One region of the Streptomyces sp. V2I9 genome, then DNA from elsewhere that is predicted to be linked to it. Evidence: predicted binding sites of a transcription regulator. Region 1 holds the regulator's gene; the other holds the start of a gene.
What was found. Region 1 encodes HrcA, which represses chaperone genes, less so after heat shock. Its sites were predicted from a motif close to TTNGCACTCNGNNNNNCNGAGTGCNAA; they were not measured.

Region 1 (9,767 bases):
AGCCCATGCCGCGGGCCCAGGACTCGGTGCCGCGTACCGGGGCGCTGTCGAGGCCCGTGAAGATGATGTCGAGGAAGACCGTGCCGGTCAGGAAGACGTCGCAGGCGGGGTCGCGGGGGGCGCGCAGCGCCAGCAGCGGGTCGATGCCCGGAGTCTCTGTGCTCACCGTGGGCTCCCGGATTCGTGCGCCGGATCCCGGCTCGATCCGCACCGTGCGAGGTGCGGATCGAGCCGGGATCCGGACCGTGTGAGGTGCGGATCGGAAGGCGATCCGGACCGGGTGGGGTGCGGCCAGTCTGCCCGATCCGGGGAGGGGAACACACTGTTCGAGCCCTGGTGTTCGCAGCACGCCTGACCTGCATAAACATGCGCTAATACCCGCACTGACCCTGCATAAACACATAAGTGACCCACATCACAGCGGGGCGGCTTCCGGGGGGCCGGAAGCGCTTGATACAAATTGCCCGCGAGCACCTTCGGGCACCTTGTCCGACGCGAGCCGCGATCTCCTGGCATATCGCCTTACCTCCGCAGCACCCCTCTGCCTTCTCCCCGTACCCCCTGCTTCGCCGTGCCGTGCCGCAGTACCTCTCCCCTCCCCTCCCCCTGCCTGCTCAGGCATGTCTTCAGGAACGCCCATGTCCTCGCGCCCTGGCGCCGTGTGGCCCCTGGTGGCCGTGTTCACCGCCGGTTACCTCGCCTCCTACCTCCTGCCCACCCTCGTCGGGCGGCTCAGCGCCCAGCTGGGGCTCACTTCCGCCGAGTCGGGGCTGGTCGGCAGCGCCCTGCTGCTCAGCTCGGCCGGGGCCGGCTTCGCCCTGGCGGGCCGGGTCGAGCGGTTCGGCCCCCGCGCCTCCGCCCGCACCGGGCTGGTGCTGGCCGCCGTCGGGTACGGCTCCGCCGCGCTCGCCGGGTCCGTACCGCTGGTGGTGCTCGGTGTGGTGGTCGGCGGCTTCGGATCGGGCACGGCGACCGCGGTCGCCGCGGCCGGGATAGCCGCCCGCCGTGACCCGCACCGCACGTCCTCGCTCGGGCTGCTCACCGTCTCCGCCACGGCGGGAGTCCTCTATCTGACGATCCCCCACCTGGGCGGCGGCCACCGGCTCCCGTTCGCGGCGATCGCCCTGGTGGCCCTGCTCGTCTGGCCCGCGACCGCCCGGCTCGGCGGGGCGACCGCCGCGGAGGGCGCCGCGTCACCGGTCACCGGCCCGCTGCCGCACCGCCGCTCCGGGCTCGTCCTCGCGGGCGGGATGCTCGTCTGGTCCATGGCGCAGAACGCGCTGTGGGGCGTGAGCAGCCGGATCGGCGTGGTCCAGGCGGGGCTGTCCGAGGTCACCGTCGGCGCGGTGTTCGCCGCCGCGCTCGGTGCGGGGCTGCTCGGGGTGACGGGCGCCGGGCTGCTCGGCGGACGGCTCGGCCGGGCGGTGCCGATCGGGCTGGGCACCGTGATCATCGCCGGGAGCATCGTGCTCAGCTCCTCGGCGCGGGACCTCGGATCGTTCGCGACCGGCGAGATCCTGTGGAACGCCGTCTATCCGGTGGTCCTGTCCTATCTGATCGGGCTGGCCGCCTCCCTGGACGCGCGCGGCCGGTGGGCGGTGCTGGCGGGCTCGGCCTCCTCGGTGGGGGTGGCCTGCGGCCCGCTGCTGGGCAGCGTGCTCTCCGAGGAGGCCGGCTATCCGGCGATGGGGCTGATCCTGGGCGCGGCCACCCTGCTGGTCGCCGCCCCGGTGACCGCCGTGGCGCTGCACACCGGCGGCCGTCCGCTGGTGCCCGGTTCGGTGCGCCGCCGTGGTGGCGCCCCGGTCGCCCTGCTGGCCGCCACCACCACGGGCAGCCTGCCCGGCGCGGTGCCGAAGCTCGGTTCACCGGAACAGACCGTCACGGAGCTGCGGGTGCCGGCGCTGCGGCGCAGGCGGCTGGTGCGCAGCGCGATCCGGACGGCCGGTCCCGACGGCGCCTCCGGCCAGGCGGACGGCTGACCGGGACCCGGCCGGGAGGGCCGCGCCCGGCCGGACTCGCCGCCGCGCGTCCCGTCCCGGCTCAGTCGAACGTGTAGGCCTCGACCTCGGCCAGGTAGCGCGCCCGGCGCTCCTCGTCGTGGTCGAGGAAGGCCGCCTCGAAGGAGTTGCGGGCCAAGGCGCGCAGCTGCTCGGGGCCGAGGGCGAGCGCGTCGCGGACGGCGTCGAAGTTGTCCCCCGCGTAGCCGCCGAAGTAGGCGGGGTCGTCGGAGTTCACCGTGCAGTGGAGTCCGGCGGCCAGCATCGCCGGAAGCGGGTGGTCCGTGAGCTTGTCGACCGTCCGCAGCCTGACGTTGGAGAGCGGGCAGAGCGTGAGCGGCACCCGGTCGGCGGCCAGCCGCGCCACCAGCTCCGGGTCCTCCAGGCAACGCAGCCCGTGGTCGATCCGCTCGACGCCGAGGATGTCCAGGGCCTCCCGGATGTACTCCGGCGGGCCCTCCTCCCCCGCGTGGGCGACCTTGCGCAGACCGAGCGCGGCGGCCGCCTCGTACACCTCGCGGAACTTGGCGGGCGGGTGGCCGACCTCGGCGGAGTCCAGGCCGATCGCGCTGATCCGGTGCAGGTACGGCTTCGCCGCGTCGAGGGTGCCGAGGGCGGATTCGGCGGACAGGTCGCGCAGGAAGCACATGATGAGCTGGGTGGAGACGCCGTGGGTCTCCTCGCTGCGCTCCAGCGCCCGGCCGATCCCCTCGATGACCGTGCCGATGGGGACGCCCCGCGCGGTGTGGGCCTGCGGGTCGAAGAAGATCTCGGCGTGCCGGACGCCCTGGGCGGCGGCGCGGGCGAGGTAGGCGTCGACGAGTTCGGCGAAGTCCTCCTCGGTGCGCAGGACGGCCATCAGCGCGTAGTAGAGGTCCAGGAAGGACTGGAGGTCGTCGAACTCGTAGGCGGCGCGCAGTTCGTCGGTGGTGGCGTACGGGAGGGTCACCCCGTTGCGCTCGGCGAGGGCGAAGGCCAGTTCGGGTTCGAGGGTGCCTTCGATGTGGAGGTGGAGTTCTGCCTTGGGGAGGTGCACGGGTGTCTCGCAAACGGTGGTGCCGGTGGGGTCAGGGGTGCCGGGAGGGGACCGGGACGCGCATCAGGTCCCGGGCGACGGTGAGTTCGCCGTCGAACCCGGTGGCGCGGGCCCGGGCCTCGAACAGCTCCGGGTCGCTGTAGCGCTGGGAGAAGTGGGTCAGCACCAGGTGGCGTACGCCCGCCTCCTTCGCCACCCGGGCGGCCTGTCCGGCGGTGAGGTGGCCGTGGTCGACGGCCAGCTTCTCGTCCTCGTCGAGGAAGGTGGACTCGATCACGAGCAGGTCGCAGCCCTCGGCGAGCGCGTACACCCCGTCGCAGAGCCGGGTGTCCATCACGAACGCGAACCGCTGGCCGCGCCGGTGCTCGGAGACCTGCTCCAGGGTGACGCCGCCGAGGGAGCCCTCGCGCCGGAGGCGGCCGACGTCCGGTCCGGCGATCCCGTGCTCCGCGAGGAGGGCGGGCAGCATGCGCCGGGTGTCGGGCTCGGTGAGGCGGTAGCCGTACGACTCGACGGGGTGCGAGAGCCGGTGGCAGTCCAGCGTGTAGGCGGGGGTGGTGGCGAGGATTCCGCCGTCCCCGGTGGCCGGGACCTGTTCGAGTTCGACGGTCTCGCGGTAGGCGGTGGCGTACCGCAGGCGGTCGAAGAAGTGCTGCCCGCTCGCCGGGTGGTGCGCGGTCACCGGGTGGGGCACCTGGTCGAGGTTGATCCGCTGGATCACCCCGGCGAGCCCGAGGGAGTGGTCGCCGTGGAAGTGGGTGACGCAGATGCGGTGGATGTCGTGCGCGGCGACCCCGGCCCGGAGCATCTGGCGCTGGGTGCCCTCGCCGGGGTCGAAGAGGATGCCTTCGCCGTCCCAGCGCAGCAGGTAGCCGTTGTGGTTGCGGTGCCGGGTGGGGACCTGGCTGGCGGTGCCGAGCACCACCAGCTCGCGTACGGACATGGGAGGACGCTCCTGCGGTACGGGCTTTATCCGGGGGGCCACTGGAGGCCGCGGCCGCCGAGGACGTGGGCGTGCGCGTGGAAGACGGTCTGGCCGGCGCCGGACCCGGTGTTGAAGATGAGGCGGTAGCCGGTGGAGTCGATCTTCTCGTCGGCGGCGACCGCTCCGGCCTCGGTCAGCACGTCGGCGGCGACCTGCGGCGCGGCGGCGGCGAGGGAGGCGGCGTCCGGGTAGTGGACCTTCGGGATGACCAGGACGTGGGTCGGGGCCTGCGGGTTGATGTCGCGGAAGGCGACGGTGGTCGCGCTCTCGCGGACGATGGTCGCCGGGATCTCTCCTGAGACGATCTTGCAGAACAGGCAGTCGGACTGCGGCTCTCCCGCCATGGCTCCGGGCCTCCTCGTCGGCTGGTGCGTCGGTACACGGTGATCGGGTGATCGGTACAGGGCATGCTATCGCCGGGCCGCCACCGCGCCGGAGGCCGTCCGGCGGTTCAGCCCCAGCGGCCGGTGCGGCCCAGCAGCAGCGCGGTGGCGGCGGTCCCGGCGGTGGAGGTGCGCAGCACGCTGCGGCCGAGGCGGTAGGGGCGGGCGCCCGCGCCGGCGAAGGCGTCCAGCTCCTGCGGGGAGACGCCGCCCTCGGGGCCGACGACGAGCACGATGGAGCCGGTGTCCGGGAGGCCTGCGGTGGCGAGGGGGGCGCTGTCGTGGTCGCGGTCCTCGTGCAGGACCCCGGCGAAATCGGCGTCGGCGAGCAGGGCGGCGACCTGCTTGGTCGTCGCCGCGTCGGCCACCTCGGGGAAGCGGACGCGGCGGGACTGCTTGCCCGCCTCGCGGGCTGTGGCGCGCCATTTCGCCAGGGACTTGGCGCCGCGGTCGCCCTTCCACTGGGTGATGCACCGGGCCGCCTGCCAGGGCACGATCGCGTCGACCCCGGTCTCGGTCATCGTCTCCACGGCCAGTTCGCCCCGGTCGCCCTTGGGGAGGGCCTGGACGACGGTGATGCGGGGCGCGGGCGCGGGCTCCTCCTGGATGCCCGCGCGGAGGACGACGGTGAGCCGGTCCTTGCCCTCGGCCGTGCGGACGACTCCCTCGGCCCACCGGCCGAGCCCGTCGGTGAGGACGACCTCCTCGCCGGGCTGGAGCCGGCGGACGGAGACGGCGTGCCGCCCCTCGGGGCCGTCCAGGACGAACTCCGGCCCGGTGGGCATCCGTTCGACGACGAAGACCGGTGCGGTCACCGGGGGCTCCTCATGCTCAGGGCCGCCCTGGCGGCCACCAGTTCGGCGGCGAGCAGCTCGATCAGCTCGCCGGCGGGCAGTTCACGGGCCATCCGGTGGCCCTGTCCGGCCCACAGCGCCATGCCCTGGGCGTCCCCGGCCTTGGCGGCGGCCTGGCGCAGCCCGCTGGTGACGTAGTGGACCTGGGGGTAGGCGGCGGGGGCGTACGGGCCGTGTTCGCGGACGAAGCGGTTGACCAGGCCGCGGGCGGGCCGCCCGGAGAAGGCGCGGGTCAGCTCGGTGCGGACGAACAGCGGGTTGGTCAGGGCCTGCTTGTGGAGCGGGTGGGCACCGGACTCGGGGCAGACCAGGAAGGCGGTGCCGAGCTGGGCGGCGTCCGCGCCTGCCGCGAGGGCGGCGGCGATCTGGGCGCCGCGCATCAGCCCGCCGGCCGCGAGGATCGGGATCTGCACGGTCTCGCGGACCTGGGCGATGAGGGAGAGCAGACCGATGCCGGTCTGGTCGACCTGCGGGTCGTCGCGGTGGGTGGACTGGTGGCCGCCCGCCTCGACGCCCTGGACGCAGACGGTGTCGGCTCCGGCCCACTGGGCGCTCCGGGCCTCCTCGGCGGAGGTGACCGTGACGATGGTGTGCGTCCCGGCGCGGGCGAAGGCGTCGAGGGTGTCGCGGGTGGGGCAGCCGAAGGTGAAGGAGACGACCGGGACGGGGTCCTCCAGCAGGATGGCGACCTTCGCCTCGTAGCCGTCGTCACCGCTGCTGTCCGGGTCGCCGAGCGGCGTCTCGTACCACGTGGCCTCTCCGGCGAGCTGGTGGCGGTAGACCTCGACGGCGCTGGGGTCGGCGAGCGCGGGCTGCGGCATGAAGAGGTTGACGCCGAACGGTCCGGCGGTGAGTCTGCGGAGCTCTTTGACCTCGTGGTACATCCCGTCCGCCGTCTTGTATCCGGCGGCCAGGAATCCGATCCCGCCGGCCTCGGTGACGGCCCCGGCGAGCTGGGGTCCGGACGCGCCGCCCGCCATCGGGGCCTGCACGATCGGATACCGGGAGAGACCGGTCAGCTCGGAGGACATGACCGCATCGTGCCACGTCCCGCACAACGGGGCCGAATCAGCCAGTCACCGCCCTGACCGGTTCCCCCTCCGTACGCGGCACCGCCCGCCGGTAGGGAACCGGCGGGCGGTGCGGTGAAAGGCGGAAAGCGGTTCAGCGACCGTTGAACGCGTCCTTCAGACGGGAGAAGAGGCCCTGCTGACCTGGCTGGAATTGACCCAAGGGCCGCTCCTCGCCGCGGAGCTTGGCCAGCTCCCGCAGCAGCCGCTCCTGCTCCGGGTCGAGCTTGGACGGGGTCATCACCTCGACGTGCACGATCAGGTCGCCCCGGCCGCCGCCGCGCAGATGCGTGATCCCGCGCCCGTGCAGCGGGACGGACTGGCCCGACTGGGTGCCGGGCCGGATGTCGATCTCCTCCACGCCGTCCAGCGTCTCCAGCGGGCACTTGGTGCCGAGGGCCGCGGCCGTCATGGGGATGGTGACCGTGCAGTGCAGATCGTCGCCGCGCCGCTGGAAGACCGGGTGCGCCAGCTCGTGGATCTCCACGTAGAGGTCGCCGGGCGGGCCGCCGCCGGGGCCGACCTCGCCCTCTCCGGCGAGCTGGATGCGGGTGCCGTTGTCGACGCCCGCGGGGATCTTGACCGTGAGGGTGCGCCGCGAACGGATGCGGCCGTCGCCGGCGCACTCCGGGCACGGGGTGGGCACGACGGTGCCGAAGCCCTGGCACTGGGGGCAGGGCCGCGAGGTCATGACCTGGCCGAGGAAGGACCGGGTGACCTGCGAGACCTCGCCGCGGCCGCGACACATGTCACAGGTCTGGGCGGAGGTGCCGGGGGCCGCGCCCTCGCCGCTGCACGTGGTGCAGACGACGGCGGTGTCGACCTGGATGTCCTTGGTGGTGCCGAAGGCCGCCTCGTTGAGGTCGATCTCCAGGCGGATCATGGCGTCCTGGCCGCGCCGGGTCCGCGAACGGGGCCCGCGCTGCGCGGCGTTGCCGAAGAAGGCGTCCATGATGTCGGAGAAGTTGCCGAAGCCGCCGGCTCCGAAACCGCCCGCTCCGCCACCGCCGCCGTTGGCGGAGAGGGGATCGCCGCCGAGGTCGTAGACCTGCTTCTTCTGCGGGTCCGACAGCACCTCGTAAGCGGCGTTGATCTCCTTGAACCGCTCCTGGGTCTTCGGGTCCGGGTTGACATCCGGGTGCAGCTCGCGGGCGAGCCGACGGAATGCCTTCTTGATCTCGTCCTGGGACGCGTCGCGGCGTACGCCGAGTACGGCGTAGTAGTCCGTGGCCACTTACGACTCCGCCAGGATCTGTCCGACGTAACGTGCCACTGCGCGTACCGCTCCCATCGTTCCGGGGTAGTCCATGCGGGTCGGTCCGACCACGCCGAGTTTGGCGACTGCCTCGTCGCCCGAACCGTAGCCGACCGCGACGACGGATGTGGAGTTGAGCCCCTCGTGGGCGTTCTCGTGCCCGATCCGTACGGTCATGCCCGAGTCCGTCGCCTCACCGAGCAGCTTCAGCAGGACGACCTGCTCCTCCAGCGCTTCCAGCACCGGCCGGATCATCACCGGGAAGTCGTGCCCGAAGCGGGTGAGGTTGGAGGTGCCGCCGATGATCAGCCGCTCCTCCGTCTCCTCGACCAGGGTTTCGAGGAGGGTGGAGAGAACCGTGGAGACCGTCCCCCGGTCCTCGCTGTCGAAGGATTCCGGCAGCTCCCGCACCAGGCGCGGGACATCGGCGAAGCGGCGTCCGACGACCCGGCTGTTGAGCCGGGCCCGCAGATCCGCGAGCGATGCCTCGCCGAACGGCGCGGGGCAGTCGATCATACGCTGTTCGACCCGGCCGGTGTCCGTGATCAGGACGAGCATCAGCCGGGCGGGGGCCAGCGACAGCAGCTCCACGTGCCGCACCGTCGAACGGGTCAGCGAGGGGTACTGCACGACGGCGACCTGACGGGTGAGCTGCGCGAGCAGCCGCACCGTCCGGCCGACGACGTCGTCGAGGTCGACCGCGCCGTCGAGGAAGTTCTGGATGGCCCGGCGCTCCGGCGAGGAGAGCGGCTTGACGCCCGCGAGCTTGTCGACGAAGAGGCGGTACCCCTTGTCGGTCGGGATGCGGCCCGCGCTCGTGTGCGGCTGGGCGATGAAGCCCTCCTCCTCCAGCACCGCCATGTCGTTGCGGACGGTGGCCGGGGAGACCCCCAGCTGGTGCCGCTCGGTGAGCGCCTTGGAACCGACCGGCTCCTCGGTGCCGACATAGTCCTGGACGATGGCGCGCAGCACTTCGAGTCTGCGTTCGCTGAGCATCGCGCACACCTCCAGCTGTGGTTCTCGGTGCCTCTGTCTGGCACTCGGTGCGTTCGAGTGCCAGCCGTCCCGCCGTCAGTGTACGGGGGCGGGGTGGGGCCGGGGCAAGGGCGACCGGCCGCGCTCCGCCGGGACCGCGCAGGTCGACGCCGCGCGGCGGGCCGTTGTCGATAGCCTCCCGGCATGGACGTCGCTTGGGAAGACTTCGGCTGGGAGCGGTTGGGCCACGGTATCGGCAGGCGTCGCCTGCCCGGCTGGGACGCCACCGCCGGGCTGGTGGCCGGACCGGAGGCCCTGCTGCTGTACGACACCGGCGCGACCCTGCGCGAGGGGGTGGAGCTGCGCCGGCAGGCGGAGGCGCTGCTGGGGCGGAGGGTGACGCATATCGCACTGAGCCACCCGCACTTCGATCACGTCCTGGGCACCGCGGCGTTCGCCGGAGCGCGGGTGTACGGGGCGGTGGGCCTGGGCGGTCTGCTGCGCGACGGGGCGGAGAGCATGTACGCGTCGGCCGTGGTCCATGGGGTGGCGGAGGACGAGGCGGCCCGGTCGGCGGACACGCTGGTGACCCCGGGCCACGAGGTGAGCGGCGAGTCGACGCTCGACCTGGGCGGCGGCCGACGGGTCCTGCTGGCGAACGTGGGGCCGGGGCACAGCGGCCACGACCTGGCGGTACTGGTGCCGGGTTCGGACGGCGAGCCTCCGGTGGTGTTCTGCGGGGACCTGGTCGAGGAGTCGGGCGAGCCGCAGGCGGGTGACGACGCGGTCCCCTCGCGCTGGCCGGCCGCGCTGGACCGGCTGCTGGAGCTGGGCGGCGAGGACGCGCTGTACGTGCCGGGGCACGGGGCGGTGGTGGACGCGGCGTTCGTCCGGGCACAGCGGGCGTCGCTGGCGGAACGGTTCGCGGTGGCGTGAGGGCGCCGGGGGCGGCCGCGCGGTGGTGTGCGGCCTTCGTCGCGGGGGAAGCCGCGCGGCGGGGTGAGGGACCTCGCGGCGGTGAAGGGGAGCCCGGCACGGGCGTGGGGTCCGCTCCCGGCGGCACGGGGGCCCTCGGGGCGGCGAGCGGTTCTCCGCGGCGGCACGCCGATTATCGTCGGTCCATGCGCAGTTATCAGCCGGACCTGACCCCGCCGTGGAAGCGGTCCGCCCCCGTGCCCGAGGTGCCCGCCGAACCCGATCTGGTCGTGG
Region 2 (9,767 bases), 1.9 Mb from region 1:
TCCAGGTCTGCCCGCAGAGCTGGGCGATCACGTGGTGCAGGCCGGGCAGCCGGGCCAGGCGGCGCTCCAGGCCGGTACGGTCGCGGGCGCCCTCCAGCAGGCCGGAGAGTACGGCCTCGGGAACGCGGTCGGGCCCGATGAGCACGAGGGCGTCGTCGCCCCGGCGGAGGTGGCTCACCTTGCGGAACGCCGGACGGGCGACGATCCAGGGCCGGCCTGACGGGTGGGCGACGGTCAGAACGTCGCCCCCCGTCGCGGCCGGCCCGGCCGACTCCTGCGCGGGAAGCCGCCCGGCCACCGCCGCGCCCGCCGCGCTGTCCGGCAGAACGACGAAGTAGTCACGCAGATGGCCGGGCATGTTCACCTTCCGGAAGTTCTCATACGTCGCACAGGAATCCGAGGTCCGGTTTAGACGAAACGGCGGACCCAGTACTCCTTGTACGAGCCGTAGAAGTAACCGGCGGTCTTCTTCGAGAAGTCGCCCTGCTTGAACAGCGACGGCTTCACGTAAGCCTTCTTCTGCTGCTTCATGAGACCTTCCCTTCTGTGTGAATGGAAACCGTAATGACCACTTTGCGCCTGCATAACTGACGTTATTCATGCGACTGGTGTTCACCACGTGAACACCAGAGCCATCATGTCCCGCCGCAGAACCGGTACGCATGATTCCGACTTACCGCCTGAAGTTGGCTGGATAGCGTGAGCGGAGAAGAGTGGAGGCCGACGCTCCGGCCCGGCGCGCGACATCGGGTGGCCGCCATGTGCAGTCGCACACCGGAGGCGCGTGACACCGAAGTGGACTGGACCAATCGCGGACCTGAAGGGCCTGATCGGGCGGTGAGCTGCCAGGAGAGGGAACCGCCGGTCACAGATCCGCCGAACCGCCCCCCGCCCCTCCGACCGCCTTCAAGGCCGCACTACCTCAGGCGCGGGGGGCGCGCCACCGGCATCGGCGAAACCGCCCGGACCCGTGCTGCCGCACCGGGAAGGTCGCCGCAAGACCCCATTCGGCCATGCCGAACGCCCTCCGCCACCGTCCGACTACGGAATGATCGGCCACACAGCCCCGCACGGGGCTTCCCATCGCGCGGCGAAGGACTTCCCGCCCCGCGGCGAAGGGCTCCTCGACCCGAGGCGAGGGGCTTCCCGGCCTGCATCCGCGGCCTTCCGCCCCCGCAGGCGGAAGTGTCCCGCCCCGGCGAGGGGGCGTGCCGGCCCGCCTCCGAGGAGCTCTCCGACCCGCCTCCGGGCTCCTCCCCTCCTTACCGCCCGCACCGCGCCCCACACCCCTCCCCGGCCACCTCCACCAACGCCTCAGGGGCGGCACCTCCGTGATGGAGGTACCGCCCCTGAGGGACGTACGGGGAACTTCGTGATCGGCAGGCCGATCAGAAGTCCATGTCACCGCCCGGCATGCCGCCCGGAGCGGCCGCGCCGGCCTTCTCGGGCTTGTCGGCGATGACGGCCTCGGTGGTGAGGAACAGCGCGGCGATGGACGCGGCGTTCTGCAGAGCGGAACGCGTGACCTTCGCCGGGTCGAGGATGCCCTCGGCGATCATGTCGACGTACTCACCGGTCGCGGCGTTGAGGCCGTGACCGATCGGAAGGTTGCGGACCTTCTCCACGACGACGCCACCCTCGAGACCACCGTTGACGGCGATCTGCTTGAGCGGGGCCTCCAGCGCGAGCTTCACGGCGTTGGCGCCGGTCGCCTCGTCGCCCGTGAGGTCGAGCTTCTCGAAGACGGCCGAGGCCTGGAGCAGAGCCACGCCACCACCGGCGACGATGCCCTCCTCGACGGCGGCCTTGGCGTTGCGCACCGCGTCCTCGATGCGGTGCTTGCGCTCCTTGAGCTCCACCTCGGTGGCGGCGCCGGCCTTGATGACGGCCACGCCGCCGGCCAGCTTCGCCAGACGCTCCTGGAGCTTCTCGCGGTCGTAGTCCGAGTCGGAGTTCTCGATCTCGGCACGGATCTGGTTGACGCGACCCTGAACCTGGTCGCTGTCACCGGCGCCGTCGACGATCGTCGTCTCGTCCTTGGTGATGACCACCTTGCGGGCACGGCCGAGCAGGTCCAGGCCGGCGTTCTCCAGCTTGAGACCGACCTCCTCGGAGATCACGGTGCCACCGGTGAGGATGGCGATGTCCGCGAGCATGGCCTTGCGGCGGTCACCGAAGCCCGGAGCCTTGACGGCGACGGACTTGAAGGTGCCCTTGATCTTGTTGACGACCAGGGTGGAGAGCGCCTCGCCCTCGACGTCCTCGGCGATGATCAGCAGCGGCTTGCCCGACTGCATGACCTTCTCCAGCAGCGGGATCAGGTCCTTGACGCTGCCGATCTTCGAGTTGACGATCAGGATGTACGGGTCGTCGAGCGACGCCTCCATACGCTCCATGTCGGTGGCGAAGTACGCCGAGATGTAGCCCTTGTCGAAGCGCATACCCTCGGTGAGCTCCAGCTCCAGACCGAAGGTCTGGGACTCCTCGACGGTGATGACGCCTTCCTTGCCGACCTTGTCCATCGCCTCGGCGATCTTGGCGCCGATCTCGGTGTCGGCGGCGGAGATGGAGGCGGTGGAGGCGATCTGCTCCTTGGTCTCCACGTCCTTGGCCTGCTCCAGCAGAGCGGCGGAGACGGCCTCGACGGCCTTCTCGATACCGCGCTTGAGGGCCATCGGGTTGGCGCCCGCGGCGACGTTGCGCAGACCCTCGCGGACGAGAGCCTGGGCGAGAACGGTGGCGGTGGTCGTACCGTCGCCGGCGACGTCGTCCGTCTTCTTGGCGACCTCCTTGACCAGCTCCGCACCGATCTTCTCGTACGGGTCCTCGAGCTCGATCTCCTTGGCGATGGAAACACCATCGTTGGTGATCGTGGGCGCGCCCCACTTCTTCTCGAGGACGACGTTACGGCCCTTGGGGCCGAGGGTGACCTTGACGGCGTCGGCGAGCTGGTTCATCCCGCGCTCGAGACCGCGCCGTGCCTCCTCGTCGAACGCGATGATCTTGGCCATGTGAAGTGGTCCTCCCGGACAGGGGTGGATTGCTCCGGACCGAGAGGCGCCCGCGACGGACGGCCTGCTGCGTGGTGGTTCCTTGCCCCACCGCACCTGCGGACCTCACCGGCCCGGTCCAAGTTCTGTCACTCTCACCTGGAGAGTGCTAACGCCAATGATTAGCACTCGACCCCCGAGAGTGCAAGCGCCTCGGGCGAGTGCCCGCCATGTGGTCCGGGGCCGCCGGCGGTGCCGCGCGGGGCCCGCCGCAGGTACGTGCCCCGAGGGCGGCGGCGGTCCCGGAACGCGCGTAGGGCCCGATCCCTGCTGGAGAACTCCAGGGGGGTCGGGCCCTACGTGCGTGAGTGGTGTCGTCGGACAGACGCGCCGGCCTCAGCCGACAGCGAGCTTGACCATGTCGGCCTGGGGCCCCTTCTGGCCCTGCGAGATCTCGAATTCAACTCGCTGACCCTCTTCGAGGGTGCGGTACCCGTCCATCTGGATCGCGCTGTAGTGGACGAAAACATCCGCACCACCGTCGACCGCGATGAAGCCGTACCCCTTCTCCGCGTTGAACCACTTGACGGTGCCCTGAGCCATGCCTAACTCCCCTATTACTGGCCCTTGCACGGGACCGCACTTCGCGGGCCCGGGTCACGACTCACCCTCCGACAGGAGAGGGTGCGCGGCGCCGCAGCGCGTCGACCGCGGCCGAATGTATCCGTCCAACTGCCCTCTGCAACAGGTCAATCGGACGAGAAATCTGGGGGCGGCTGAACACGCGAATAGGAGCGTTTCCTGAGATGTACGGGCAAGTCGGGCCAGTCAAAGGCCACTTATGCCGCAAGAGGTTCACGTACATTGGCTGCTTCTTATCGGGGCCGGGCGCATTCTCATATGCGGGCGGCACGAGCAGCGGACGGGGCTTCCCCAACTGTACCGCGCTCAACCATGCAGAATTGCCCCCTCCGCTTCTGGAGCGGAGGGGGCAACGGTGGTCCCGCGAAGGCGCGATGGCCACACCGGTCTCGACGGCCCCATAGGGCTCACACCGGCCGGGGAGCACGTCGACCCGAACCGACCCGGCTCGAACCGACCCGGCGTGAACCGGCCCGACCCGGCCCGAACCGACCCGGCGTGAACCGGCCCGAACCGCTCCGGACCGGCTCAGCAGCCGCCGGCGACCGCGGGAATGATCGAGACGCCCGCGCCGTCCGGGGTGGCGGCGTCGAGGCCGCCCTCGAAACGCACGTCGTCGTCGTTGACGTACACGTTGACGAAGCGGCGCAGCTTGCCCTGGTCGTCCAGGACGCGGGCCGCGATGCCCGGGTGGTCCTTCTCCAGGGACTCGATGACCTCGGAGAGCTTCGCGCCCTCCGCCGTGACCTCGGCCTGGCCGCCCGTGTAGGTGCGGAGGATGGTGGGGATGCGGACCTTGACGCTCATGGCGGACGCCTTTCTTGCTGCTGTGGTCGGAGTGGTCAGGCGGAGGCGAGGCCCGCGGCGCGGAACGCGTCCAGGCTCGGCTTGATGGTCGCCGTGGCCTGCGAGGTGGGGGCGACCGCGTCAAGCGTCTTGAGTCCGTCGCCGGTGTTCAGGACGACGGTGGTGAGCGCCGGGTCGATCACGCCGGCCTCGACCAGCTTCTTCGTCACGCCGACGGTCACCCCGCCCGCCGTCTCGCCGAAGATGCCCTCGGTGCGGGCCAGCAGCTTGATCGCGTCGACGACCTGCTCGTCGGTGACGTCCTCCACCGCGCCGCCGGTGCGCCGGGCGATGTCCAGCACGTACGGGCCGTCCGCCGGGTTGCCGATGGCCAGCGACTTGGCGATGGTGTTCGGCTTCTGGGGACGTACCACGTCGTGGCCGGCCTTGAAGGCGGCGGAGACCGGGGAGCAGCCCTCGGCCTGGGCGCCGAAGATCTTGTACGGCTTGTCCTCGACGAGGCCCAGCTCGATCAGCTCCTGGAACCCCTTGTCGATCTTGGTGAGCTGGGAGCCGGACGCGATCGGGATGACGATCTGGTCGGGCAGCTTCCAGCCGAGCTGCTCGCAGATCTCGTACGCCAGCGTCTTGGAACCCTCGCCGTAGTACGGACGGAGGTTGACGTTGACGAAGCCCCAGCCCTCGCCGAGCGGGTCGCCGATGAGCTCGGAGCAGAAGCGGTTGACGTCGTCGTAGGTGCCCTCGATACCGACCAGCTCACCGCCGTACACCGCGGCCATGACGACCTTGCCCTGCTCCAGGTCGTGCGGGATGAACACGCAGGAGCGCAGTCCGGCGCGGGCGGCGGCGGCGCCGACGGCCCCGGCCAGGTTGCCCGTGGAGGAGCAGGAGAGGGTGGTGAACCCGAAGGCGCGGGCGGCCTCGACGGCGATGGCGACGACCCGGTCCTTGAAGGAGTGCGTCGGGTTGCCGGAGTCGTCCTTGACGTACAGGCCGCCGGTGACGCCCAGCTCGCGGGCGAGGTTGTCGGCCTTGACGAGCTTGGTGAAGCCGGGGTTGATGTTGGGCTTCTCCGCCACGTCGGCGGGGACGGGCAGCAGCGGGGCGTACCGCCAGATGTTGTCCGGGCCGGCCTCGATGCGCTTGCGCAGCTCCTCGGGGGAGCCGGTGGGCAGGTCGTACGCCACTTCCAGCGGTCCGAAACAGGAGGCGCAGGCGAACAGGGGGCCGAGTTCGAACCGCTCGCCGCACTCGCGGCAGGAAAGCGCCGCGGCGGGACCGAGGTCGACGGCCGGGGCGGAAGGAACGGTGGTACCTGCAACGGTCTGAACAGCCATGATGGCGGAGGTCCCTTTCTCCTCATCTTCCTCGCGGCGCATTTCGCCGCAAGACGGAATTGGCACCTTCCCCACCGTGACCTCGCGGTCGGCAGGAGGGTTGCCGGGACTTCAACGGGCCGTTCCCTCAGTCCCTCTGGATGAGCTCTATGGCGCTGGATCTTCGATCCAGGCGTTTATGCGCGCTCCGACCCCGACATGCGACGGCGATACGCGTTGTTCAAGACTGTAACCGAAGCACCGGACCGTCGAGATAGCCGTCCGAACCGCGAGATGGATCACACACAGGGAGTGCCGACCGTGCTCGAAGAGGTGGAACGCTGGCTGACCAGGCGTTCCTGGTCGTCCGGCGACCGCCCGCTGAACCGGCTCGCCGACGCCCGGACCGCCGACCCGCGCCGTACGACCGTGAGCGTGGTGCTGCCCGCGCTCAACGAGGAGGCCACGGTCGGCGCGATCGTGGCGACGATCCGCCGGGAGCTGATGGAGAAGGTCCGGCTCGTCGACGAACTCGTGGTGATCGACTCCGGCTCCACCGACGCCACCGCGGCCGTGGCACGGGCGGCAGGCGCACGGGTGGTCCACCGGGACGCGATCCTGCCCCGGATCCCGGCGCTGCCCGGCAAGGGCGAGGTACTGTGGCGCTCACTCCTGGTGACCAGCGGCGAGATCGTCTGCTTCGTGGACGCGGATCTCAGGGACTTCTCGGCGGACTTCGTCTCGGGGACGGTGGGGCCGCTGCTCACCGATCCGGCCATCCAGTTCGTCAAGGCCATGTACGACCGCCCGCTCGGTGACGCGGCAGGTCAGGGCGGCCGCGTCACCGAACTGGTGGCACGCCCGCTGCTCAATCTGCACTGGCCGCGGCTGGCCGGGTTCGTCCAGCCGCTGGGCGGTGAATACGCGGTGCGGCGCTCCCTGCTGGAGCGGCTGCCGTTCCCGGTCGGTTACGGAGTGGAGCTGGGGCTGCTGGTGGACGCGCTGCACACGGTGGGCCTGGACGCGCTGGCCCAGGTGGACGTCGGCGTACGCCTCCATCGCCACCAGGACGGGCAGGCGCTGGGCCGCATGGCGGCGGCGATCTACCGTACGGCGCAGCTCAGGCTCTCGCGCGGCCATCTGGTGCGGCCGTCGCTGACCCAGTTCGAGCGCGGCGAGGGCGGCTTCGTCCCCCGTACGCACCCGGTGGACACCGAGGAGCGGCCGCCGATGCGGGAGATCGCGGAGTACGCGGAGCGGTGGGCGGCGTGAGGCGGTGGGTGGCGTGAGGCGGTGGGCGGCGTGAGGGGTGAGCGCCCGGAACGCCGGGGCCGGGTGAGGCTGTGGGCGGCCGGAGCGGCCGGGCCGTCTGAGGCGGTGCCGGGTGGAGCCGCCGGGCGTTTGGGGGCCGGGCTCACGGGCTAGGTTCCGGTACATGGTCTCCGAGCACACGCCTTCCACCGGTTCCACCCGTTCCACCGCTTCCCAGGTCCTCGTCGCGTCCAACCGCGGCCCCGTCTCGTACACGCTCGGTGAGGACGGGACGCTCGACGCCAAACGCGGCGGGGGCGGTCTCGTCTCCGGGCTGAGCGCCGTCGACGACAAGCTGTGGGTCTGCGCGGCCCTCGGCGACGGCGACCGCGAGGCGGTCCGCCGCGGGGTCGGGGAGCCGGGCGTCCGGATGCTGGACATCGACGCGGAGGTGCACGCCGACGCCTACAACGGCATTGCGAACTCGGTGCTGTGGTTCGTCCACCACATGCTCTACCAGACGCCCGTCGAGCCGGTCTTCGACGCGGAGTTCCGCAGGCAGTGGGCCGCGTACGAGACGTACAACCGGGCCTTCGCCCGCGCGCTGGCCGAGGAGGCGGAGCCGGGAGCCTCGGTCCTCGTCCAGGACTACCACCTGGCCCTGGTTCCCGGCATGCTGCGGGAGCTGCGCCCGGACCTGAGGATCGGCCACTTCTCGCACACCCCCTGGGCGCCCGTGGACTACTTCCGGCTGCTGCCCGACGACATCGCGGAGCAGTTGCTGCGCGGCATCCTCGGCGCGGACCGGGCCGCGTTCCTGACCCGCCGCTGGGCGGACGCGTTCATCGGCTGCTGTACGGAGATCCTCGGCGGCACGGGCCGGACCCGGATCGGGGTGCACGGCCTCGGGGCCGACGCGGAGTTCCTGCGCCGCCGTGCGCACGAGCCGGACGTGGACGAGCGGATGGCGGCGCTGCGGGAGCAGGTGGGCGAGGGCCGGAAGACCGTGGTCCGGGTGGACCGCACCGAGCTGTCCAAGAACATCGTGCGCGGCCTGCACGCCTACCGGGCCCTGCTGGACGCCCACCCGGAGTGGCGCGAACGCGTCGTGCACATCGCCTTCGCCTACCCCTCCCGCCAGGACCTCGCCCTCTACCGGGATTACACGGCGGCGGTGCAGTCGCTGGCCACGGAGATCAACGGGGCGTACGGGACGGAGAGTTGGACGCCGGTCGTCCTCCACGTCAAGGACGACTTCGCCCGCTCGCTGGCCGCGTACCGGATGGCGGACGTGGCCCTGGTCAACCCGATCCGCGACGGCATGAACCTGGTCGCCAAGGAGGTCCCGGTCGTCTCGGACCAGGGCTGCGCGCTGGTGCTCTCGCGCGAGGCGGGGGCGTACGAGGAGCTGGGCGAGGACGCGATCGTGGTCAACCCGTACGACGTGACGGGCACGGCGGAGGCCCTGCACGAGGCGCTGACGATGCCCGCCGGCGAACGCTCCGCCCGCACGGAGCGCCTGGCCGGGGCGGCGACGGCACTGCCGCCCCAGCAGTGGTTCCTGGACCAGCTGGAGGCACTGCGGCAGGGGTGAGGGGCCGCGGGACCGCTCGGCGGACCACTCGGCCCGTCGAGCGGCCCGCCGGTCACAGCCGCTCGGCGAGCGCCGCCAGGAAGGCGACCACCGCGGCCGGGCCCGGCAACGACAGGTCGGCGCGGTCGGACAGTTCGGGCACCTCGGCGCTGCCGCTGCACACCAGGAGGCCGGGGATGCCGTCCGCACCCTCGGACCGCAGCTTCTCCACGGCGGCGAAGGCGGCCAGGTCCCCGAGGTCGTCGCCCGCGTAGATCACGGACTCGGCGTCCAGCTCCGCGACGAACCGGGCGAGCGCGACGCCCTTGTCCATGCCGGGCGGGCGCAATTCCAGGACCAGGCGGCCCGGTTCGACGATGAGGCCGTGCCGCGCGGCCAGCTCGCCGAGGGGTCCGCGCAACATGTCGAAGGCCGCCTGCGGGTCCTCGGCACGTCGGGTGTGGACCGCGACGGCCTGCCCCTTCTCCTCGATCCAGGCGCCCTTCCCGACGCCGGAATCGTCGAGCAGGCCGGGGAGTTCGGCGCGTACCGCCGTGACGCCCGGATGCGGAGCGGGGGCGTTGACGGTACCGGTCACAGCGTCCCAGCGTTCGGCGCCGTAGTGCCCGAGCACGACGAGGTGCTCCAGGCCGGGGACGCCCGCGAAGCCGCCGTAGCGCACCGCGAGTGCCGCCGGGCGGCCGGTGATCACGGCGACGGCCGCGACCTTCGGTGCGAGCGCGGCGAGCGCCTCGACGGTGCCGGGGTGGGCGCGCGCCTGTTCGGGGTCCGGGACGATGTCGGCGAGCGTGCCGTCGAAGTCGAGGGCGACGACCGCACGGTCGGGCCGGGCGAGCACGGCTTCGAGCCCCTCGCGGCCGGCCGGGGTGGTCGGGGTCGGCAGGTTTTCCGGGTGACTGCCCATGGGACGAGCCTAATCCCTGAGCACGGCATCCCTGAGCACGGTATCCCTGACCACGGTATCCCTGACCACGGTGGACGCGTCCGTACGCCGACCGCCCCGCAGGGACGCCTACGCACGGGCGGGCGGGAGTTCGGGCCGGTCACCCGATCCACGGGGTCCACGGCGGCCGCCGGCACGGCGACGATCCGCGGCGGCACCCTGCGGCCGTCGCCCGGGTGTGCCGTGGCCGCGTCACCGGCGCGGACGGCCGGCCCCTCCCTCCT

Region 2: groL (chaperonin GroEL) is a predicted target of HrcA. The motif match lies at 3,173-3,199, and genes of this name have one in related genera.

The regions. Positions count from the first base shown of each region.
Region 1 is NZ_JAUSZJ010000002.1:1,807,872-1,817,638, forward strand. Features, by position in the region: gene QFZ71_RS08150 (carbohydrate kinase family protein) at 1-166, opposite strand, end outside; gene QFZ71_RS08155 (MFS transporter) at 639-1,982, shown strand; gene QFZ71_RS08160 (adenosine deaminase) at 2,044-3,036, opposite strand; gene QFZ71_RS08165 (ribonuclease Z) at 3,068-3,979, opposite strand; gene QFZ71_RS08170 (histidine triad nucleotide-binding protein) at 4,006-4,365, opposite strand; gene QFZ71_RS08175 (16S rRNA (uracil(1498)-N(3))-methyltransferase) at 4,473-5,219, opposite strand; gene QFZ71_RS08180 (nitronate monooxygenase) at 5,216-6,289, opposite strand; gene dnaJ (molecular chaperone DnaJ) at 6,423-7,562, opposite strand; gene hrcA (heat-inducible transcriptional repressor HrcA) at 7,563-8,579, opposite strand; gene QFZ71_RS08195 (MBL fold metallo-hydrolase) at 8,763-9,494, shown strand; gene QFZ71_RS08200 (DUF3097 domain-containing protein) at 9,680-9,767, shown strand, end outside.
Region 2 is NZ_JAUSZJ010000002.1:3,735,005-3,744,771, reverse strand. Features, by position in the region: gene QFZ71_RS16520 (asparagine synthase-related protein) at 1-358, opposite strand, end outside; gene QFZ71_RS16515 (keywimysin-related RiPP) at 409-531, opposite strand; gene groL (chaperonin GroEL) at 1,389-3,011, opposite strand; gene QFZ71_RS16505 (cold-shock protein) at 3,387-3,593, opposite strand; gene QFZ71_RS16500 (MoaD/ThiS family protein) at 4,161-4,439, opposite strand; gene thrC (threonine synthase) at 4,475-5,776, opposite strand; SAM riboswitch class I at 5,796-5,923, opposite strand; gene QFZ71_RS16490 (glucosyl-3-phosphoglycerate synthase) at 6,077-7,027, shown strand; gene QFZ71_RS16485 (trehalose-6-phosphate synthase) at 7,191-8,600, shown strand; gene otsB (trehalose-phosphatase) at 8,653-9,504, opposite strand.